3 regions of the Shewanella donghaensis genome follow, and region 1 is predicted to be linked to each of the others. Evidence: predicted binding sites of a transcription regulator. Region 1 holds the regulator's gene; each other region holds the start of a gene.

Region 1 (6,386 bases):
CTGAAAGTACTTTTTAGTACTGGACCAAAGGTATCCTCATCGTCATCCATACCTGCCATTCCCATCATAGAATGTTCGGCGTCTTCACGAATAACATCGACCACATCATCAATGGTAATACGACCTAATAATTTTTGTTCTTGATCTACTACAGGAGCGGAGATCCAATCATGTCGTTCAAATAATTGCGCGACTTCATTATCTGGCATATCTACCGGAATACTTTCTAATTCAGGATCCATGATACTGCGGATCGTAGAGTTAGGATTACAAGTCAGTAAATCTGCTAGGCGAACACCGCCCAATACGTGATCGTTTCGATCAACGACATAAAGTGTATCTGTGGTATCAGGTAAGTTTCCTCGCTGGCGCAGATAGCGTAAAACCACATCAATATTGACGTCGGGTCTTAAGGTGACGGTATCTGTGTTCATGATACTGCCAGCAGTATCATCAGGGTAGGCCAGGGCTTGTTCGACACGGTGACGATCTTGGCTACTCATCGATTGCAGTACTTTTTTGTAAACTGCATCAGGTAAGCTTCTTAAAATATAAGCTAAGTCATCGGTGTCCATTCCTGAGGTTGCTTGGGCTACTTTTTCAGGTGTCATACCGCTGATAAGTGAATCTTTTAACTCTTCCCCCAATTCTTCCAGGATTTCACCTGCTTGTTCATGATCGATTAGCTGCCATAAAACTTGACGTGTTTTTGGGGGGGACGATTCAAGAATCAGTGCTACATCAGAAGCCGCCATATCATGAAGCATATTTCTGACATGGACGAACATACCGCTGCCTAATGCTTGGGTCAGCTTATTAAGACGCTGTTCGGTAAGCTCGCTGTCGATGACTTCGATACCCATTGGCCACTCCTAAAAAAGACGATGGTTAATGTTAACTTAACTCTGTGGAAAGGATGAAGAAGTTTCTAATGCTTGAGAATTTGATGTGTAAATAATGTACGTTTATAGGATGTTGTTGACTGCTGAACTTGAGTATAGCTAACAAATGCAGATAAATATTAGGATTAAAGCTTAAGTGGTTGTGCTAACAATAAGAATGGGGAGTACGAATTAATTTTCTTCGTCAAACTTGTCATTAATCAGTTTGCAGACCGCCTCAAGTGCCTTTTCAGCATCCACACCCTCAGATTGAACTGTAATCACTTTGCCAATGCCACTTTCTAGCATCAATAAACCTAAAACACTGGCTGCACTGGCGTGCTTTTCGCCTTGGATTAGGGTGATGTTTGCTTCAAATTCAGTGGCTAGAATGGCCAACTTAGTTGCCGCTCTGGCGTGTAAGCCAAGCTTATTGCTGATGGTGATTTGTTTTGAAAGCGAGATCGATGGCTTTGAAGATGAGCTCTCTGTCCCAGGTCCAGTGCCCGTTTGAGTATTTTTCTTGGTACTATTATTTAGCATCTAATTCTCTATGGCGAGCGCTCACTTGATGTTTAGAATTGCCAAACCGTTTTGCTAATTGATCAGCGATATAAACTGAGCGGTGTTGCCCGCCGGTACAGCCGATTGCAATGGTTAGATAGCTGCGATTATTACGTTCTAAATGCGGCATCCAGGTTTCAAATAAGTTCTCTATTTGCCAGATAAACTTATTTACCAGGGTTTGCCTGCCTAGAAATTCTTGTACCGGTTCATCAAGACCTGTTAGCGGTCTTAAATCTGTTTCCCAATGTGGGTTAGGTAAAAAGCGCACATCAAACATAAAGTCTGCTTCAGTTGGCATACCATGTTTGAATCCGAACGATTCAAAATGTATCACTAATTCTTTATCAACACTGCCTAATAAAATCTGTCTAACATGATCACTTAAGTCATAAATATTCGTTTGCGAGGTGTCGATATAGTGATCGACTAATTTAGCAATTGGCTCAAGTAATCGACCTTCAAGCTTAATGGCTTCTTGCAAAGAAATTTGATTTTTCGAGAGTGGGTGTAATCTGCGAGTTTCACTATAACGTTTAAGTAAAACTTGATCGTTAGCATTTAAAAAGAAACTGGTTATCGTTGTATCATCGGATAGCAGTGCTATTTGCTCTTGCAGTACTTTTCCTTGCTCTTCGATATTACGAACATCGACGCTGATAGCGACTAGCTCATTACTATCTTTGAGCTGTTCAAGTAGACTACCTATTAACGGTAGTGGCAGGTTATCAACACAATAATAACCTAGGTCTTCAAGCACTCTCAGTGCAACTGATTTCCCCGAACCTGAACGTCCCGATACAATGACAAGTTTCATGCAGTAATAACCTGATAAAGTTCTGTAGCGTCATGACTCTTTCGAAGTCGTTTAAGTATCAATTTATCACTGAGTTTCTCGGCCATGGTAGATAAAGTGCTTAAATGTTGCTGGCACTGATCTGCGGGCACAAGAAGCGCAAATAAAATATCAACGGGTTGCTTGTCAATGGCATCAAAGGCAATGGCTTCTTCGCATTTAATTAAGATAGCAATGGGCTCATCGATATCATCTAATCGACCGTGAGGAATTGCTATGCCATTTCCTATTCCTGTACTGCCCATTTTTTCACGCGCTATTAGACTTTCAAAAATAGCCTGTGAAGATAGGGTCGGGTACTGGGCAGCCATTAAATTGCTGATTAATTCCAGTACCTTTTTCTTACTGCCCGGCGTGGCGCAGGTTGTGCACGCCGGCTGCAGGATGGTGCGAAGTTCCATCGTTAGTGTTTAGTTAGCTTCTCTTTATGTTTAATTACCTGACGGTCTAACTTATCTATCAGGGCGTCTATTGCCACATACATATCAGCATTTCGCGATACAGCAAATACTTCACCGCCTTTAAGGTGCAGTTTAGCTTCGGCAATTTGTTGCAACTTTTGTACATCGAGCACAACGTGAACATTATTGATCTGTTCGAAGTGTCGTTCAAGCTTTGAAAATTTTGTTTGCACATATTCGCGTAAAGATTGGGTTATTTCGATATGGTTCCCAGTCAGGTTAATTTGCATATATCATCCTCCGATTACAATCGTTATAAACTTTTGCGTTGGTTTGACGGAGGGATGAGCATTGCTTCACGATATTTGGCGATCGTACGCCGAGCAACGTTAATCCCTTGTTCAGCCAATAGTGTCGCCATTTTACTATCACTAAGTGGCTTTTTCTGATTCTCTGCAGCAACAAGCTTTTTAATAAATGCACGAATTGCTGTAGAAGAACATTCTCCACCATCATCTGTACTGACATGGCTAGAGAAGAAATATTTTAGTTCAAAAAGTCCCCGAGGGGTGTGCATATATTTCTGGGTGGTAACTCGGGAAATTGTCGACTCATGCATTTCAACGGCTTCGGCAATATCATTAAGCACCATTGGCTTCATTGCTTCTTCCCCGAATTCAAAAAATCCTTGTTGAAATTGCACGATACAATTAGCAACTTTTAATAAGGTTTCATTGCGGCTATCAATACTTTTAATAAACCATTTTGCTTCTTGTAAGTGTCCGCGAATAAATTGACTGTCAGCTTGATTAGAAGAACCTTTCGCCATAGCGGCATATTGCTGATTAACACCAATCTTAGGCATATTATCAGGATTGAGTTCTACTACCCAACGGCCACTCTTTTTTAAAACCGTGACATCAGGAATGACGTACTCGTCTTTAACTGAGGTGATTTGTAAGCCAGGGCGTGGATTTAAGGTTTGAATAAACTCAATCGCTTCACGTAAATCATCTTCTTTAAGCTTGGTTTTACGCATTAACAATCTGAAATCACGACCTGCAATTAAATCCAAATAATCTTTGATAAGTAATTTTACATTGTCTAAACAAGGTATTTCGTCAGGATACTGACCTAGCTGAATCATTAAGCATTCGCTTAAATCTCTGGCTGCCACTCCTACCGGATCAAAATGCTGTACGCGTTTGAGAACAGCTTCAACTTCATCGAGCTCAATTTCTTCGTTGCCTAACGATAATAAAATGTCGTCGGTGCTTTGTGTTAGGTAACCGCGATCGTCAATACCTTCGATAATAGCGGTGGCAATGACTAAGTCATTTTCTGAGAATGGGGTGAGATTTTTCTGCCATTCTAAGTGTTCATATAATCCTTCACTGGTTTCACCTTGAAAAGGCATGTCATCACCAGCTGAAACTGCGCCAGAACCGGATCCCGAACCCGGTGAAGCAGAATAGACTTCATCCCAAGTGGTATCCATTGGTAATTCATCTGGCATCGATTCTTTGGTGAGTGATTCAGTGGTATCGACGGTAGAGGTATCTTTTTCAACGGTAACTTGGCTATTGTCACTAAAGTCGGTATCAGTTTGTTGGTCATTTTCTTTAACCGGCTCTTTAGCTTTTACAAACTCATCTTCGAGCTCCAATAGTGGGTTAGAATCAAGTGCTTGCTGAATTTCTTGCTGTAGCTCCAATGACGAAAGCTGCAATAAGCGAATCGCCTGTTGCAGCTGTGGGGTCATGGTTAAATGCTGACCCATTTTGAGTTGGAGTGAGGCTTTCATGTACCGCTTATCCCTAATTGAATATCATCATCGCGGCTAGATTGGTGGACTCTATATTGTGTTGCTAGAAATAGAATCTAAAAAGAAACCATGTTGGCCGCGAATGCCATACTAAAAACTGATTAGTGCTAACTATAGCTTGAATTGTTCACCTAAGTATACTGACCTAACTTGCTGATTGTCTAAGATCTCAGCAGGTGTTCCTTCAGCAATCAAATTTCCATGACTTACAATGTAAGCTCGCTCACATACATCGAGCGTTTCACGTACATTGTGGTCAGTAATTAGCACACCTAAGCCTCGACTTTTTAGTTGTTGAATTATTTTCTTGATGTCTATCACAGAGATAGGATCTACACCTGCAAAAGGCTCATCCAATAAAATAAATTTAGGATTAGCGGCTAATGCCCGAGCTATTTCAACACGGCGGCGTTCACCACCAGATAAAGCCATACCTTGGCTATCACGAATATGAGTGATGTTGAACTCTTCTAGTAAGTGTTCAAGTTGCTCAATACGTTCATCTGCAGAAAGGTTTTTACGTGTCTGTAATACCGCCATAATATTATCGTGAACGGTGAGTTTACGAAAAATGCTGGCTTCTTGCGGTAAATACCCAATGCCTTTTCGAGCACGTAAATGCATTGGATCGGCGGTCAAATCGTCATCATCAATAAGAATACGACCTTTATCACTTTTAACAAGGCCAACAACCATATAAAACGTAGTGGTTTTACCTGCACCATTAGGGCCAAGTAATCCGACTATTTGACCTGTCTTTACGGTTAGGCTGACGTCTTTTACGACTTGACGACTTTTATAACTCTTGGCGAGGTTTTCAGCTGTTAACGTTATCTGTGTCATCAGTTATTTTGCTCAGCAGTAGGGACAATTGATGGTGTCGTTGTCTCAATTTCGGTTGATTCGATGACTGATTCAGCAGTATTAGTTATGTCTGCTGTGACCTGGTTATTTTCTTCGCTTACGGTTGGCGAACCTTGTTCAACCGCTTTTTCGACATTTTCTTCGACAGCGCCATCTAGCGCTTCTATAGCATCATCTTCTAAACCGTTTGTTGATTCTGGTAAAGGCTGCGCTTCTGGTAAAGAAGGTTCAGCTTTTTCTTCGTCTATGAGTTCAGGATGGTTTTCTGGCTGAAAAATAGTGATAACCCGATCTTTACCGTCGCCTAAGCTTTCTGCAATAAGTTGTTGTTTATCAATATTATAGCTTATTAAGTTGCCCGTCACCTGGCTACCTGCTTGATCCAGTTTGGCATTACCTTTTAAGGTTAGGATACTGGTTGCTAGTTCATATTTAATCTCATTTGCACTGGCTGTACCAATACGACCGTCATCCAACTCCTGTGAGAAGGTGGCTGGATTACCAGTCGCTACCATGGTCTTTCTTGTGCCACTTTCTGTACCAAATGCACGTAATTCGTCTGCATTGATATTAATCGTGCCTTGAGTGACATTGACGGGTCCAAAAAATATCACCTGATTGTTTTTAATGTCAGCTTTTTGGCTGTTAGCAGCAACTTTTAGCTCTTGTTGCAAATCGCCTTCTTTAGCGTAGGCGCTAGAAATACTCACTAAGCTTAGCAGTGAGATGATAAAAATTTTACTTTGCTTCATATGTTCCTTCGACTTGACTTAATAACTCAAGTTCTTGAGCATTTAAATCAGCATAAAGGCCAAGGCCTTGTATATTGAAATCTTGTCCAGTGACAACAATCTGTCTATCTGAGGTCATGATCATCGTATTTAAATCGAGTGATAACATGGTCGTTGTCAAAGATTGTACTGGTTCATCGATGTTTATTGCATCAATAATAACATTATTTTCTAATACTACTTTGCCTGTTTCTTTATTTAGCT
Region 2 (6,386 bases), 1.4 Mb from region 1:
GATGCTACTGTTGGCTTTATTTCTGCTTGGTCTAGCGAAAACCCTGATGTGGGTGTTGGTGAACAAGAAATTCTTAATATCCTTGAAGGTGAAAGAATCGATTTCGAATTACGTTTTTTGAGCCCTTTTGAAGCAACTGAACCTGCCTACATGACCACTGAAGCCATTTCAGCAGATAAAACCTTGGTGAAATGGGGATTTAGCGGTCACATAGATTACCCAATGAACTTGACGTTTTTGTTTATTGATTTTGAAGCGATGATTGGTAATGACTTGCAACAAGGCTTAGATAATTTAAAAGTGATATTAGATTAATCGCCATAACAGAGCTTTAAGCGCTACTTTAATTATCAATTTTTTATAAATTAAGTTATTTAACCTGATGATTAATAGTTGTTATTACGAAATTTACACTGTTTGAACTACGCTGGTGTTTCCAATTTTGCGCCAATGCAGGTAATCTGAATTCCGCGCTTATCCGTTTTCAATGGATAAGCGCTAAAACTATAAAAAATAACGATTAAAAAGATCGATTAATAATAACTATAAATATTTAACTCATTATGAGGTTTTCAATGGAAGCACTAACTGCAACTCTGGGCTGGATAAACGGCGTCGTATGGGGCGTCCCCATGCTGGTGATGATTTTAGGAGTGGGATTATTTTTGTCTATCGGACTTAAGTTAATGCCAATCCTAAAATTAGGCACGGGCTTCAAACTATTATGGTCAGGCAGAAGCACTGACAGCGATAGTGAAGGCAAAGGTGAAATCAGTCCTTTTAATGCGCTGATGACATCGCTTTCTGCCACGATTGGTACGGGTAATATTGCCGGGGTCGCAACGGCTATCGTTATCGGTGGTCCTGGTGCGTTATTTTGGATGTGGTGTACCGCGTTAGTGGGCATGGCGACTAAGTTTGCCGAAGCGGTTCTGGCGGTTAAGTATCGCGAAAAAGACAGTAATGGTAATCATGTCGGTGGGCCGATGTATTACATTAAGAATGGCTTGGGCAGCAAGTGGGCTTGGTTAGGTACCGCATTTGCTGTTATGGGCTCTATCGCTGGGTTTGGTATTGGTAATACTGTGCAAACAAACTCTGTAGCTGATGCAATGAGTTCTAACTTTGGCGTGCCAAACTGGATTACAGGCCTAGTATTAATGGTGTTAGTGGGTGCAGTACTGATGGGCGGTATTAAACGTATTGCTGATGTTGCTGGTAAATTAGTGCCATTAATGACTTTATTTTATATCACTGCGGGTTTAGCTGTGTTGGTGGTCTATGCTGACCAAATTCCTGCAGCATTTGAATTAATTATTCATAGCGCGTTTAACCCTGTCGCTGCTCAAGGCGGCTTTGCTGGCGCGGCTGTATGGGCCGCTATTCGTTTTGGTGTCGCGCGTGGTGTGTTTTCAAACGAGGCGGGTCTGGGTAGTGCGCCGATTGCACATGCTGCAGCGCAAACAAACGATCCGGTTAAGCAAGGCTTAATTGCTATGTTAGGTACGTTCATTGATACCATAATCGTGTGTTCAATTACGGGGTTAGCTATTATCGTTTCGGGTGCTTGGACATCTGGCGAAAATGGCGCAGCACTGACCTCGTTCGCGTTTTCTCATGCAATACCTATGGGTAATTACATTGTGGCGGTAGCGCTTGCTGTGTTTGCTTTCACGACTATTCTAGGATGGAGTTTTTACAGTGAGAAGTGTGTTCAATACTTATTTGGTGATAAAGCGGTAAAACCATTTCGTTTAATTTGGACGCTCGTGGTGCCAATCGGCGCCGTAAGTTCATTAGAGTTTATTTGGCTATTGGCTGATACGCTCAATGCAATGATGGCCATTCCAAACTTAATTGCCTTGGCACTGCTTAGTCCTGTGGTATTTGGTTTGACTCGCGAGTACTTTGCCAAGCAAAAAGCGCTTAAGGCAAGTGTGTAACATATTTTTAGATGTTTTTATCATTGTTGATATACAAAAGGTATAGCCGTGAAGGTTATACCTTTTTTATAAATAGGCGTTTTATGCAAAGAGTCAATATTTCAAAATCTGCACTGGTTATATTATCTGTCTCAGTGTTGTTCGGCTGCAATAATATGAGCTTTAAAACCAATGTATCTGAAGCTGCTGATTACCGATATAAATCTACCACAGTAGATATTTACGAACCGAGTGAAGTGTATCGTCATGATAACGTCCCTCTAGGAGAGGTGGTTGCAAGTTATTGTCGTGATTCATATAAGCCTGACTTAACAGATAGAGCCAGCTTGTTTGATTTGAAGAAAAATTTAAAAGTTCAGACCGCAGAAATTGGCGGTAATGCACTGGTGATTACACAGTGCGGAGAAGGTAGTTTAATTGGTTGTTCTGTGTATCAAGAATGTAGAGGCTTAGCGTACGAAATAAAATAATAAAAATTAGCTTAACTACAGTTGGTTAAGGCTTAAAAAGCGCTGTTGAAGCAACACATATGATAATTCTCAAATCTTAGTTCTCACATCTTAGTTTTCACATCTTAGTGATAGCACGGCTAAAAAAAGTCATCGTCCCCTATGCTTCTACGTAACTCTGCTTGTTCTAGATATTCATCTAATCGACGTTTTACTTGTCTTTTTCGTTCAATTATCTCTGCAGAACGTCTATTTTTTGGTGACACCATGGCGTCAATTTCAGTGTCATTTGGGATAGTTTCAGTAATATTAGCCATCACTTTATCCTCATCTCTGGTGTTGTTGTAAGCCGCGATAGCTACTCTAATGAACGATAATCCTTCCTTGAACACTTATGGTTATTTACTACAAGAACGTTGAATATGATTAATGCAGCCAGTAAGGCAAAATTTAATTTAATAAAATAACCTGTTAATTTGAATGTAGCAGCAATTAAAAAAAATGCTTAATTCTGTCAGTGGATTTTTATGGATAAATAATAAAAACGCCACCCAAGGGTGACGTTTTTATGAATGACGTTCATGCATTACTGCATGAAAAGTTATATCAGCGCTTATAGACCAAAGCTATATGAATAACCTAAAACGATTTTAGCATCGTCATCGTCTAAATCGGTATCAGAAGCCATGAATGAGATGGTTCCGAAGTCAGTATCTGTGCTCAAAGAGACGTTATATTCTGAGTAGCTATCAGTTCCAAACCAACTAGTGATGATATCGCCATCTGAATAACCATAGTGAATACCAAGTGAAAGCTTTTCGGTTAACGGGAACGTTAAGTTAGCTTGAGCATACATCATGTCTTTTGAATCTAATGTTCCTGAAGCGATATCATCGCCTCCATTAACTGTGTGCGAGTAGGAAACGTCTAACCATTTCCATGCTAATCCCACAGACACTTCACCAAAATCAACGCTACCAGGCGAGTCTGGGTAAGCATAATATAAATAGTTAATGTCGTAGCTTAGATCTTCAGTGATACTGCCACCATATCCTGCGTATAGATCAAGCTCATAGCTTGTACCGTCGCCAAAATCGACATTAGATGCCCAAGTACCAGCATAAAAACCAGATTCATTCTCGTAATCTACGCCGCCCTGAACAGCGACACTATCCCCTGTTTGAGATACACCGCGCCATAGGTAGTTAGAGGTCGCACCAATATTACCTGTTACTTCAGCAAAAGCTGTGGCGCTCATTAGTAAGCCGGTCGATAGCGCAATAGCTTGATATAGTGATTTTTTCATTTTCATTCCCTTAAAGTTTTTATTTTCATTTAGTCTCAGCATAAAAGTCAGACCGCTGAGCTAAATGTTGATTTATCTGAAGGGGATATTGCTAATGATGTGCCATGTTTATAAACCATTCTAAATCAGCATCTTATATAAACATGCGCTAATATGTGGCAACAATGGTGCATCTCAATGAGGCAGAGCTGCACTTTTTTTGTGCGTTTTAAGTGTGGAATTTACTGAAATAGTTTTCTGTGTTTATAAAGGTCAAGGCATAAAAAAACCTCCAAGAAGGAGGTTTTATCGTTAAAGCGGTTTTTAGTTAACGCTATCTTTTAACGTTTTACCAGCTTTGAACTTTGGTACAGTTGCTTCAGCAATTTGAATTTCTTTACCCGTTTGTGGGTTACGACCTGTACGTGCTGCGCGAACTGATGTTTCGAAAGAACCAAAACCTACGATAGAAATCTTGTCACCATTTTTCATGGCTTCAGTAACAGTTTCTTCAAAAGACTTTAGTGCACGACCTGCTTCAGCTTTTGTTAACTCAGCATTTTCTGCGATTTTTGCAATTAATTCACTTTTGTTCATGTTGATATTCTCTGCTTTCCATAGATGTGTTTAATTAAAACTAGATTAACATGCCATAAGCCATGGGGGTTTAAAAGCCTTTTATCTTATTAATGTGCAGCATTTTTGTAAAATGGTGCCTTTTGGGCTTTTTATTAGCACTTTGGATTGTTTTTACGCTGTTTTAATTGTCTTCAAGTGTTTATGTGACTGAAAATATAGTCAGACGAGTTATTCTTCGAGTAATTGATAGAGTAACTGTTTAACAAGTTTTGGCTCGAATGGTTTATCACAAAGGGCATTGACACCTGCACTTGAGACATTACTTAAATGGGTATCATTGGCCTCTGAAGACACCATCAAAATGGGAATATGTGACTGTTGGCTTTCGTTACGAATATATTGCGTTAGCGCCAGTCCATCGACACTGGGCATATTGTAGTCAGTAATGACTAAATCAAACATCTGTTGCTGCATCAATTCAATTGCTTCTGCACCGTCAGTGGCTTCAACAATAATTCTTATACCTAGATTGGTTATTGTGCGTTTAATAACGTTACGCGCCATACGGCTATCATCAACCACCAATGTGCGAATGTCTTGCACGTCAAAATGGCTTAAATCCAACTCGTCATTACTGATTAAATCAATGGTTGAGTTTAATGCTGTGGCTAAATGATCCGCTGCAAAAGGTTTTGGCAAAATTGCCACGACCCCAGATTGCCTGAATATTTCTAATTGTTCGCGGCGACATTCACTGGATACCAGCATAAATTGGATATCTTTATAGTGGGTATCTTGTTTTATAAAACTGAGAAGTTCAGTCGCTTCACCATCATCAAAATGCAGTGCGCTGACAATCAAATCGGGAGTATGCCGAGCAATGATTTCTTTAGCTTGGGCTATATTGGCGGCTGTTTGAATACTGCTTACGCCTTCTTGTTGCAGGCGAGACATAATAATTTTGCGTTGAACATCAGAAGGTTCAAGTAGCAAAATAGATAATTCGCTTGGAGATAATTGGCTCATGGCATACTTCTTATTATTAGTGTTTGAGTCATTGGACATATTTTACCTTAAGCGAAGGTCTGAATATAGCGAGCTGTTAGCTTAGTTAACTATTCTGTTTCAAATAATCTGCAGTTTTTTTACAAAATGCGACCCAATACTGAAAACTAAGGACCATCAATATACAGATAGCAATCGCAGGAATAGGAATCGTCATTCCGTTGTATTCCACTTTTACATCTTCAGGTGTTAATTGATAAGCAATAACTGCAGTTGTCGATAATGCTAATGCCGCTAAAGTTTGTATTGCCAAGTAGACTTTTAGTGCAATGCTTGCCCATTGAGTTCGTTTAACCAAACCAAATAGTACTGGGATGACGCCAATAGTGAATAGGTCAATACTTTGGATGCTATATGAGCGCCAAAGCGCGAGTATTAAAAGTAGTACATAAAAAATAATTAGTAGGGTCAATCTCAGTGGCGGTTTATTCATAGTTTTACTGTCATTAATGAGGCTGTGTTAATCGTGATGTGGTGTAGAATAACGTGAGTTGAGAGAGTTTGTGAAAACGTTTTTATAAGAATTTAGGATAAGTGAATGACTGAGGCGGAATTTTGGTCTTTAGTGACCCGCAGCCACGCTGAGCAATCAGAACAAGAGTGCAATGATCAATTAGTTGAAAAGTTGTCGGCATTAGATGATGTTGCATTAGCGGCTTTTGATAAAATGTTTGGCCAACAAATGCGCCGGAGCTACCAATGGGATATCTGGGGAGCGGCATACATCATTACTGGATGTGATTCTGACTATGGTTTTGTTGAGTTTCGCAGCTTCATTCTGTCGTTAGGTGAACAATGGTATAACAATATCATCAATAATCCAGATTGCTTGGGTGAGCTTGATAAATGGCCAACGAAAGATGATTATGCTTATCCATTCATCGAAGATTATGATTTGATCGCCGGTAAGATCTATGAAGATCGCAATGGTGATGAGTTACCGTTTGTACCTTCTGGACAGGATACGCCAAAAGGGAAAAAGTTCAGTACGAAGAAAAAAGACTTACGGAAAAACTACCCTAAATTGAGCCAACGTTTTCCATTCTAGGTTAGCACTTAAATTAG
Region 3 (6,386 bases), 890 kb from region 1:
CGGAGTTACTCGAAAGTGAACTGTTTGGACATGAAAAAGGCTCTTTTACTGGCGCTATTTCAACACGAAAGGGGCGTTTTGAACTTGCTGAGGGCGGCACACTGTTTTTAGACGAAATTGGTGACATGCCCTTACAAATGCAAGTTAAGTTATTGCGTGTGCTTCAAGAGAAAATGTTTGAACGCGTTGGTGGCTCTAAAACTATCAGTACCGATGTTCGTGTGGTTGCGGCAACCCATCGTGATCTTGAACACATGATCACTGAAAACCTATTCCGTGAAGATCTTTATTATCGATTAAATGTGTTTCCAATAGAAATGCCTTCGTTGAGTGAACGCCGAGATGATGTGCCACTTTTACTGCAAGAGTTAGTGAGTCGTGTTTTTAATGAAGGTCGAGGTAAAGTGCGCTTTACTCAACGTGCCATTGAGTCACTTAAAGAACACAATTGGTCTGGCAATGTGCGTGAGTTATCTAATTTAGTTGAACGTCTTACTATTTTGTTCCCTGGTGGTTTAGTCGATGTAAATGATCTTCCTAGAAAGTATCGCTACATTGATGTGCCAGAATACTGCGTAGAAATCAGTGAAGAACAACAAGAGCGTGATGCTTTAGCGTCGATATTCAGTGATGAAGAGCCAATTGAGTTACCTGAGACGCGTTTTCCAAGTGAGCTTCCACCTGAAGGGGTTAATCTTAAGGATCTTTTAGCCGAGCTTGAGATTGATATGATACGTCAAGCGCTTGAACAGCAAGACAGTGTTGTGGCGAGAGCGGCTGAAATGTTAGGTATCCGTAGAACAACGTTAGTTGAAAAAATGCGTAAATATGGCATGAGTAAGGATTAATATCCTTTCAGCTAACTTTTTAATTTTAATAAAAAAGCATGTCATATAGGCATGCTTTTTTTGTTTCTGTGAACAGTAAACTTTAAACTGGCATATCAAATGCATTAGCACTATCAAAGTAATTATTTTGACGGAGTGAACATGTATTCAGCACAAAAAATAGCGATTCAGCAAGCATTCTCTGAAAGCTATAGTGAAGTGGCTGTGCCTGCCTATATCACTGATGAGGCTTCATCTGCTGAAAAGATGGAACATTCACTCCCGAAAAAGGCTGCTAATATGTCAAATCAAATGGCACATATTCTTCAGGCTATGCCATCTGGTGTTGTAATTCTTAATGGCGATGGTGTCGTCACATTGGCAAACCCAGTGGCGACAGAGTTATTAGGTCGTCCACTACAAGGTGCTAAATGGTTTGATATCATTAATCGCGCTTTCTCTCCGCAAGATGATGATGGACATGAAGTTTCATTAAAAGATGGTCGCAGAGTTAAACTCGCTATAACGCCGTTATCACCGGAGCCTGGCCAGCTGATTGTGTTAACTGATTTGACTGAAACGCGTTTGCTTCAAAAGAATTTATCTCATCTACAGCGCTTATCTGCATTGGGGAAAATGGTTGCAACACTGGCACATCAAGTTCGCACGCCACTGTCTGCCGCGATGCTTTATGCGTCAAACCTTGCGAGTCCTAAATTAAATGATGTGGCTAAAAAGCGTTTTCAGGGTAAGTTAGTGGATAGACTGAATGAACTAGAACGCCAAGTTAATGACATGCTGCTTATGGCTAGAAATAAGCAGGATGGTGCTGCTACAGCTGTCTCTACTGCAACTATAATAGATCCCGTACTGGCCAATTGTGAGCCAATAGCAGAAAGTAAACAGTGTACGTTACATTTTTTTGACCATACTGATAAAGAAATTCTCGCTAATTCTAATGCGCTCAGTTCTGCGATTAATAATTTAGTGATGAATAGCTTAGAGGCGAATGCTTCTGAAATTCGGATCATTACTGGTGCTGATGAAAAAGGTATTAATATTGATGTGATTGATAACGGTAAAGGGTTATCAGTAGATATGCAGCAACAGATCCTTGAGCCCTTTTTTACCACTAAAAGCCAGGGTACAGGATTAGGTTTAGCGGTTGTTCATACTGTGGTTAGAAATCATGGTGGGACATTACAAGTTTCATCACAACCAGATAAAGGTTGTTTAATACGGTTATCTTTTCCATTTATTTTAGAAGAAAAACAAGCAGAGGCATTTCATGAGTGAAGCTAAGTTATTGTTAGTTGAAGATGATGCGTCACTTCGCGAAGCTTTATTGGATACATTGATGTTGGCGCATTATGAATGCGTTGATGTAGCCTCAGCCGAAGAAGCGATCATTGCGATGAAAACCTCAGAGTTTGATATGGTCATCAGTGATGTTCAGATGGAAGGCATTGGTGGGCTAGGGTTATTAAATTATTTACAGCAGCATCAAAGTAAAATGCCAGTGCTATTAATGACCGCCTTTGCCACTATTGATAGTGCTGTCAGTGCGATTAAATTAGGTGCCGTTGATTATTTAGCCAAGCCATTTGCGCCAGAAGTATTATTGAATCAAGTCTCTCGTTATTTACCTTTAAAGCAGAACCTCGATCAACCCGTAGTGGCTGATGACAAAAGTTTGGCGCTACTGAACATTGCTAGACGCGTTGCCAGTTCTGATGCTTCGGTGATGATTATGGGACCTAGTGGCTCAGGCAAAGAAGTGCTTGCCCGATACATTCACCAAAATAGCCCACGAGCAACACAACCTTTTATTGCCATAAACTGTGCTGCGATCCCTGAAAATATGCTCGAAGCCACCTTATTTGGTTATGAAAAAGGCGCTTTTACCGGCGCATATCAAGCCTGTCCTGGAAAATTTGAGCAAGCTCAAGGTGGCACGATTTTGCTGGATGAAATTTCAGAAATGGAATTGAGTCTGCAGGCAAAATTATTACGGGTACTGCAAGAGCGCGAAGTTGAACGTTTAGGTGGACGAAAAACCATTTCACTGGATGTGAGAGTGTTGGCAACTTCCAACCGTGACCTTAAATCTATGGCTATGTCAGGGGCATTTAGGGAAGACTTATATTACCGAATTAATGTGTTCCCATTAACTTGGCCTGCATTAAATCAACGACCTGCGGATATCTTACCGTTAGCGCGGCATTTACTGGTTAAGCATGCCAAAGCATTTAATATAGCACCTGTTCCAGCATTTGATGAAGCCGCTTGCCGACGTCTATTAGCTTATCGCTGGCCTGGTAATGTACGTGAGCTAGACAATGTAATTCAACGGGCATTAATTCTTAATAATAATGAGTTTATTTGTCCTGGGGATATCATTCTTGATTCACAAGATATTAATTTGCAAGTTGAAGAGCAACCGGCACAAGCTGCTGATAACGATGGTCTTGGTGGAGAGCTGCAGGCGCAAGAACATGTCATCATTTTGGAAACCTTAAACCAATGTAACGGCAGTCGTAAAGACGTCGCTGAAAAGTTGGGGATCAGTGCTAGAACCCTTCGTTATAAAATGGCTAAAATGCGAGATTTAGGAATTCAAGTTCCCGCATAGAATATTATTATTGCCACTAAAAAGAACATAGAGCTGCTATAAGTTATTCTAGCGGTTCTTTTTTGGCTATTTATTCCTCACTCAACTCACTTTAGACTTCATTTCTCGCACTTTGGTGCAAATTATTTATTGTTGGCATCCTACTTGCTAAATCTATTGTAACTGTTTTAACTCGTCAATTATCCGGCGAATGGAGATTACAATGCAGATTGGCTCAAATCCTTTTTTACAAGAAATGCAATCCTTACGTGGCGAAATCTCTCCAAATTTAGGCTCGCCAATCAAACCGGATATGATTCAACAAGTCGGTAATACAACAGGTGCTGATTTTGGTCAGTTGCTATCTCAAGCTGTTGGTGGTGTCGCAGAATTACAGACGAATGCGGGTAACTTAGCGACTCGTTTAGAAATGGGCGATAGCACAGTGACATTATCAGATACCGTTATTGCGAGAGAAAAATCAGGCGTAGCATTTGAAGCGACTGTTCAAGTTAGGAATAAACTTGTAGAAGCTTATAAAGAAATTATGAGCATGCCTGTTTAATTTTTCGTTACAGCATTAAAGAATAATAGGTAAATATTGTGAGTACAGACCTCGTATTAGATTCAAGTTCAGTCGACAACGCCGGCATTCAGCAGGAAAATAAACCTGGCTTGATGAGTTCGTTTGGTGGTGCAGACTTTATGCGTCAAATTACTATGATACTGGCGTTAGCGGTATGCCTAGTTTTGGCTGTATTCATGATGATTTGGGCGCAAGAGCCTGAATACCGACCTCTTGGTGAAATGCAAACTACTGAAATGATCCAAGTATTGGATGTACTCGATAAAAATAAAATCAGTTATAAAATCGCTGGTGATGTGGTGAGTATTCCTGAAGATAAATATCAAAATGTGAAACTACTTTTAGGTCGTGAGGGTGTCGAGACTAATAGCCAGCCAACAGACTACTTAAGTAAAGATAGTGGCTTTGGTGTAAGCCAACGCATGGAGCAAGCACGATTAAAGCAAAGCCAAGAAGTAAACTTAGCCCGTATTATTGAAGAGTTAAGAAGTGTCAGCCGTGCCAAAGTGATTTTAGCGTTACCTAAAGAAAATGTATTTGCGCGAAATAAATCTAAACCGAGTGCCACTGTCGTTGTCAGTGTTCGCCGCGGAAGTCTAGGACAAGAAGAAGTAGATGCTATTGTCGATATCGTCGCATCTGCAGTACAAGGCTTAGAACCTACGCGCGTTACCGTTACCGATTCCAATGGCCGTTTATTAAACTCTGGCAGCCAAGATGCTGCTTCATCAAGAGCACGTCGTGAGCTTGAACTTGTTCAACAACAAGAAGCTGAATATCGCAATAAAGTCGAATCAATCTTGATGCCGATCCTCGGTCCTGAAAATTTCACATCACAAGTTGATGTGAATATGGACTTCACCGCTGTTGAGCAAACAGCAAAACGTTTTTCACCCGATTTACCCGCAGTCCGCAGTGAAATGACAATAGAGCGTAACTCTAGTGGTCAATCAATGGGTGGAGTTCCAGGCGCGTTATCAAATCAGCCGCCAATGGAGTCAGATATTCCTCAAGAGGTGGGCGGGGCAGAACAAGCCAGTGCAGCCAGTGGAAATACTTTTAGAGAAGCCACTCGAAATTTTGAATTAGATACCACCATTAGCCATACCCGCCAACAAGTAGGTGTTGTTCGCAGAGTCAGTGTTTCTGTCGCAATCGATTATAAACCAGGTGTGCCAGATGAAGAAGGCGTGGTATCTCGCGTGCCACGAACGGAGCAAGAATTAACTAATATTAGACGATTACTTGAAGGCGCCATGGGCTTTACTAGTCAACGTGGTGATACTTTAGAAGTAGTGACAGTCCCATTCATGGATCAGCTGATTGAAGATTTACCTGCACCAGAAATGTGGGAAGAACCTTGGTTCTGGCGAGCTGTAAAACTTGTTTTAGGTGCATTCCTTGTATTAGTTCTCATATTGTTTGTTATTCGCCCAATGTTGAATAAGCTACTCAAAACAAATGAAATTGAAATGCCTGAGGACACACGTTTAGGTAATGAACTTGCAGAGATTGAAGACCAGTATGCTGCAGATACCCTAGGAATGCTCAACACCCAGCAAGCTGATTATAGTTATGCTGATGATGGCTCTATTCAAATTCCGAATTTGCATAAAGATGATGATATGATTAAGTCAATTCGGGCATTAGTCGCGAATGAACCTGAACTATCTACCCAAGTGATTAAGAGTTGGTTACAAGACGATGGCAAATAAAAACGCTGAAGCTGCTGAAGCATCAACAGGCTCGAAGGTTGATGATCTTTCTGGTATTGAAAAAACCGCAATTTTATTACTGAGTTTAAGCGAAGCTGATGCAGCTTCGATATTAAAACACCTAGAGCCTAAACAGGTTCAAAAGGTGGGTATGGCGATGGCGGCAATGCAAGATTTTGGTCAAGAAAAAGTCATTGGTGTGCATAAACTTTTTCTTGAAGAAATTCAAAAGTTTTCCTCAATTGGTTTCAACAGTGAAGAGTTCGTTAGAAAAGCATTAACAGCAGCACTTGGTGAAGATAAAGCAGGTAATTTGATTGAACAAATTATCATGGGCAGTGGCGCAAAAGGATTGGACTCACTCAAGTGGATGGATGCCCGCCAAGTTGCTACGATTATTCAAAATGAACATCCTCAAATTCAGACCATTGTTCTTTCTTATTTAGAACCTGATCAAGCAGCAGAAATCTTTAGCCAGTTCCCAGAAAATACTCGCTTGGACTTAATGATGCGTATTGCTAACTTAGAAGAAGTTCAGCCAGCAGCATTGCAAGAGTTAAACGATATCATGGAGAAACAGTTTGCCGGTCAGGGCGGTGCGCAAGCCGCTAAAATGGGTGGCTTGAAAGCCGCTGCGAGTATCATGA

The links. Region 1 encodes sigma-54, which starts transcription at its own class of promoters, with help from an activator protein. Its sites were predicted from a motif close to GTTGGCACGNNNNTNGNNT; they were not measured.
Region 2: FPK91_RS16880 (TorF family putative porin) is a predicted target of sigma-54. The motif match lies at 3,787-3,805, and genes of this name have one in related genera.
Region 3: fliE (flagellar hook-basal body complex protein FliE) is a predicted target of sigma-54. The motif match lies at 3,591-3,609, and genes of this name have one in related genera.

The regions. Positions count from the first base shown of each region.
Region 1 covers NZ_CP041783.1:2,565,343-2,571,728, reverse strand. Annotated here, with positions in the region: gene mgtE (magnesium transporter) at 1-863, opposite strand, end outside; gene FPK91_RS11040 (HPr family phosphocarrier protein) at 1,074-1,346, opposite strand; gene rapZ (RNase adapter RapZ) at 1,414-2,262, opposite strand; gene ptsN (PTS IIA-like nitrogen regulatory protein PtsN) at 2,259-2,702, opposite strand; gene hpf (ribosome hibernation promoting factor) at 2,705-2,992, opposite strand; gene FPK91_RS11020 (RNA polymerase factor sigma-54) at 3,016-4,506, opposite strand; gene lptB (LPS export ABC transporter ATP-binding protein) at 4,639-5,370, opposite strand; partial or broken gene lptA (lipopolysaccharide transport periplasmic protein LptA) at 5,604-6,143, opposite strand; gene lptC (LPS export ABC transporter periplasmic protein LptC) at 6,130-6,386, opposite strand, start outside.
Region 2 covers NZ_CP041783.1:3,943,382-3,949,767, forward strand. Annotated here, with positions in the region: gene FPK91_RS16865 (SRPBCC family protein) at 1-315, shown strand, start outside; gene FPK91_RS16870 (alanine/glycine:cation symporter family protein) at 576-1,943, shown strand; gene FPK91_RS16875 (hypothetical protein) at 2,027-2,413, shown strand; gene FPK91_RS20975 (PA3496 family putative envelope integrity protein) at 2,533-2,709, opposite strand; gene FPK91_RS16880 (TorF family putative porin) at 3,006-3,698, opposite strand; gene FPK91_RS16885 (HU family DNA-binding protein) at 4,002-4,274, opposite strand; gene FPK91_RS16890 (response regulator) at 4,485-5,282, opposite strand; gene FPK91_RS16895 (hypothetical protein) at 5,368-5,754, opposite strand; gene FPK91_RS16900 (DUF4240 domain-containing protein) at 5,860-6,369, shown strand.
Region 3 covers NZ_CP041783.1:1,677,954-1,684,339, reverse strand. Annotated here, with positions in the region: gene FPK91_RS07150 (sigma-54 dependent transcriptional regulator) at 1-848, shown strand, start outside; gene FPK91_RS07145 (sensor histidine kinase) at 1,095-2,123, shown strand; gene FPK91_RS07140 (sigma-54-dependent transcriptional regulator) at 2,116-3,459, shown strand; gene fliE (flagellar hook-basal body complex protein FliE) at 3,662-4,003, shown strand; gene fliF (flagellar basal-body MS-ring/collar protein FliF) at 4,117-5,739, shown strand; gene fliG (flagellar motor switch protein FliG) at 5,729-6,386, shown strand, end outside.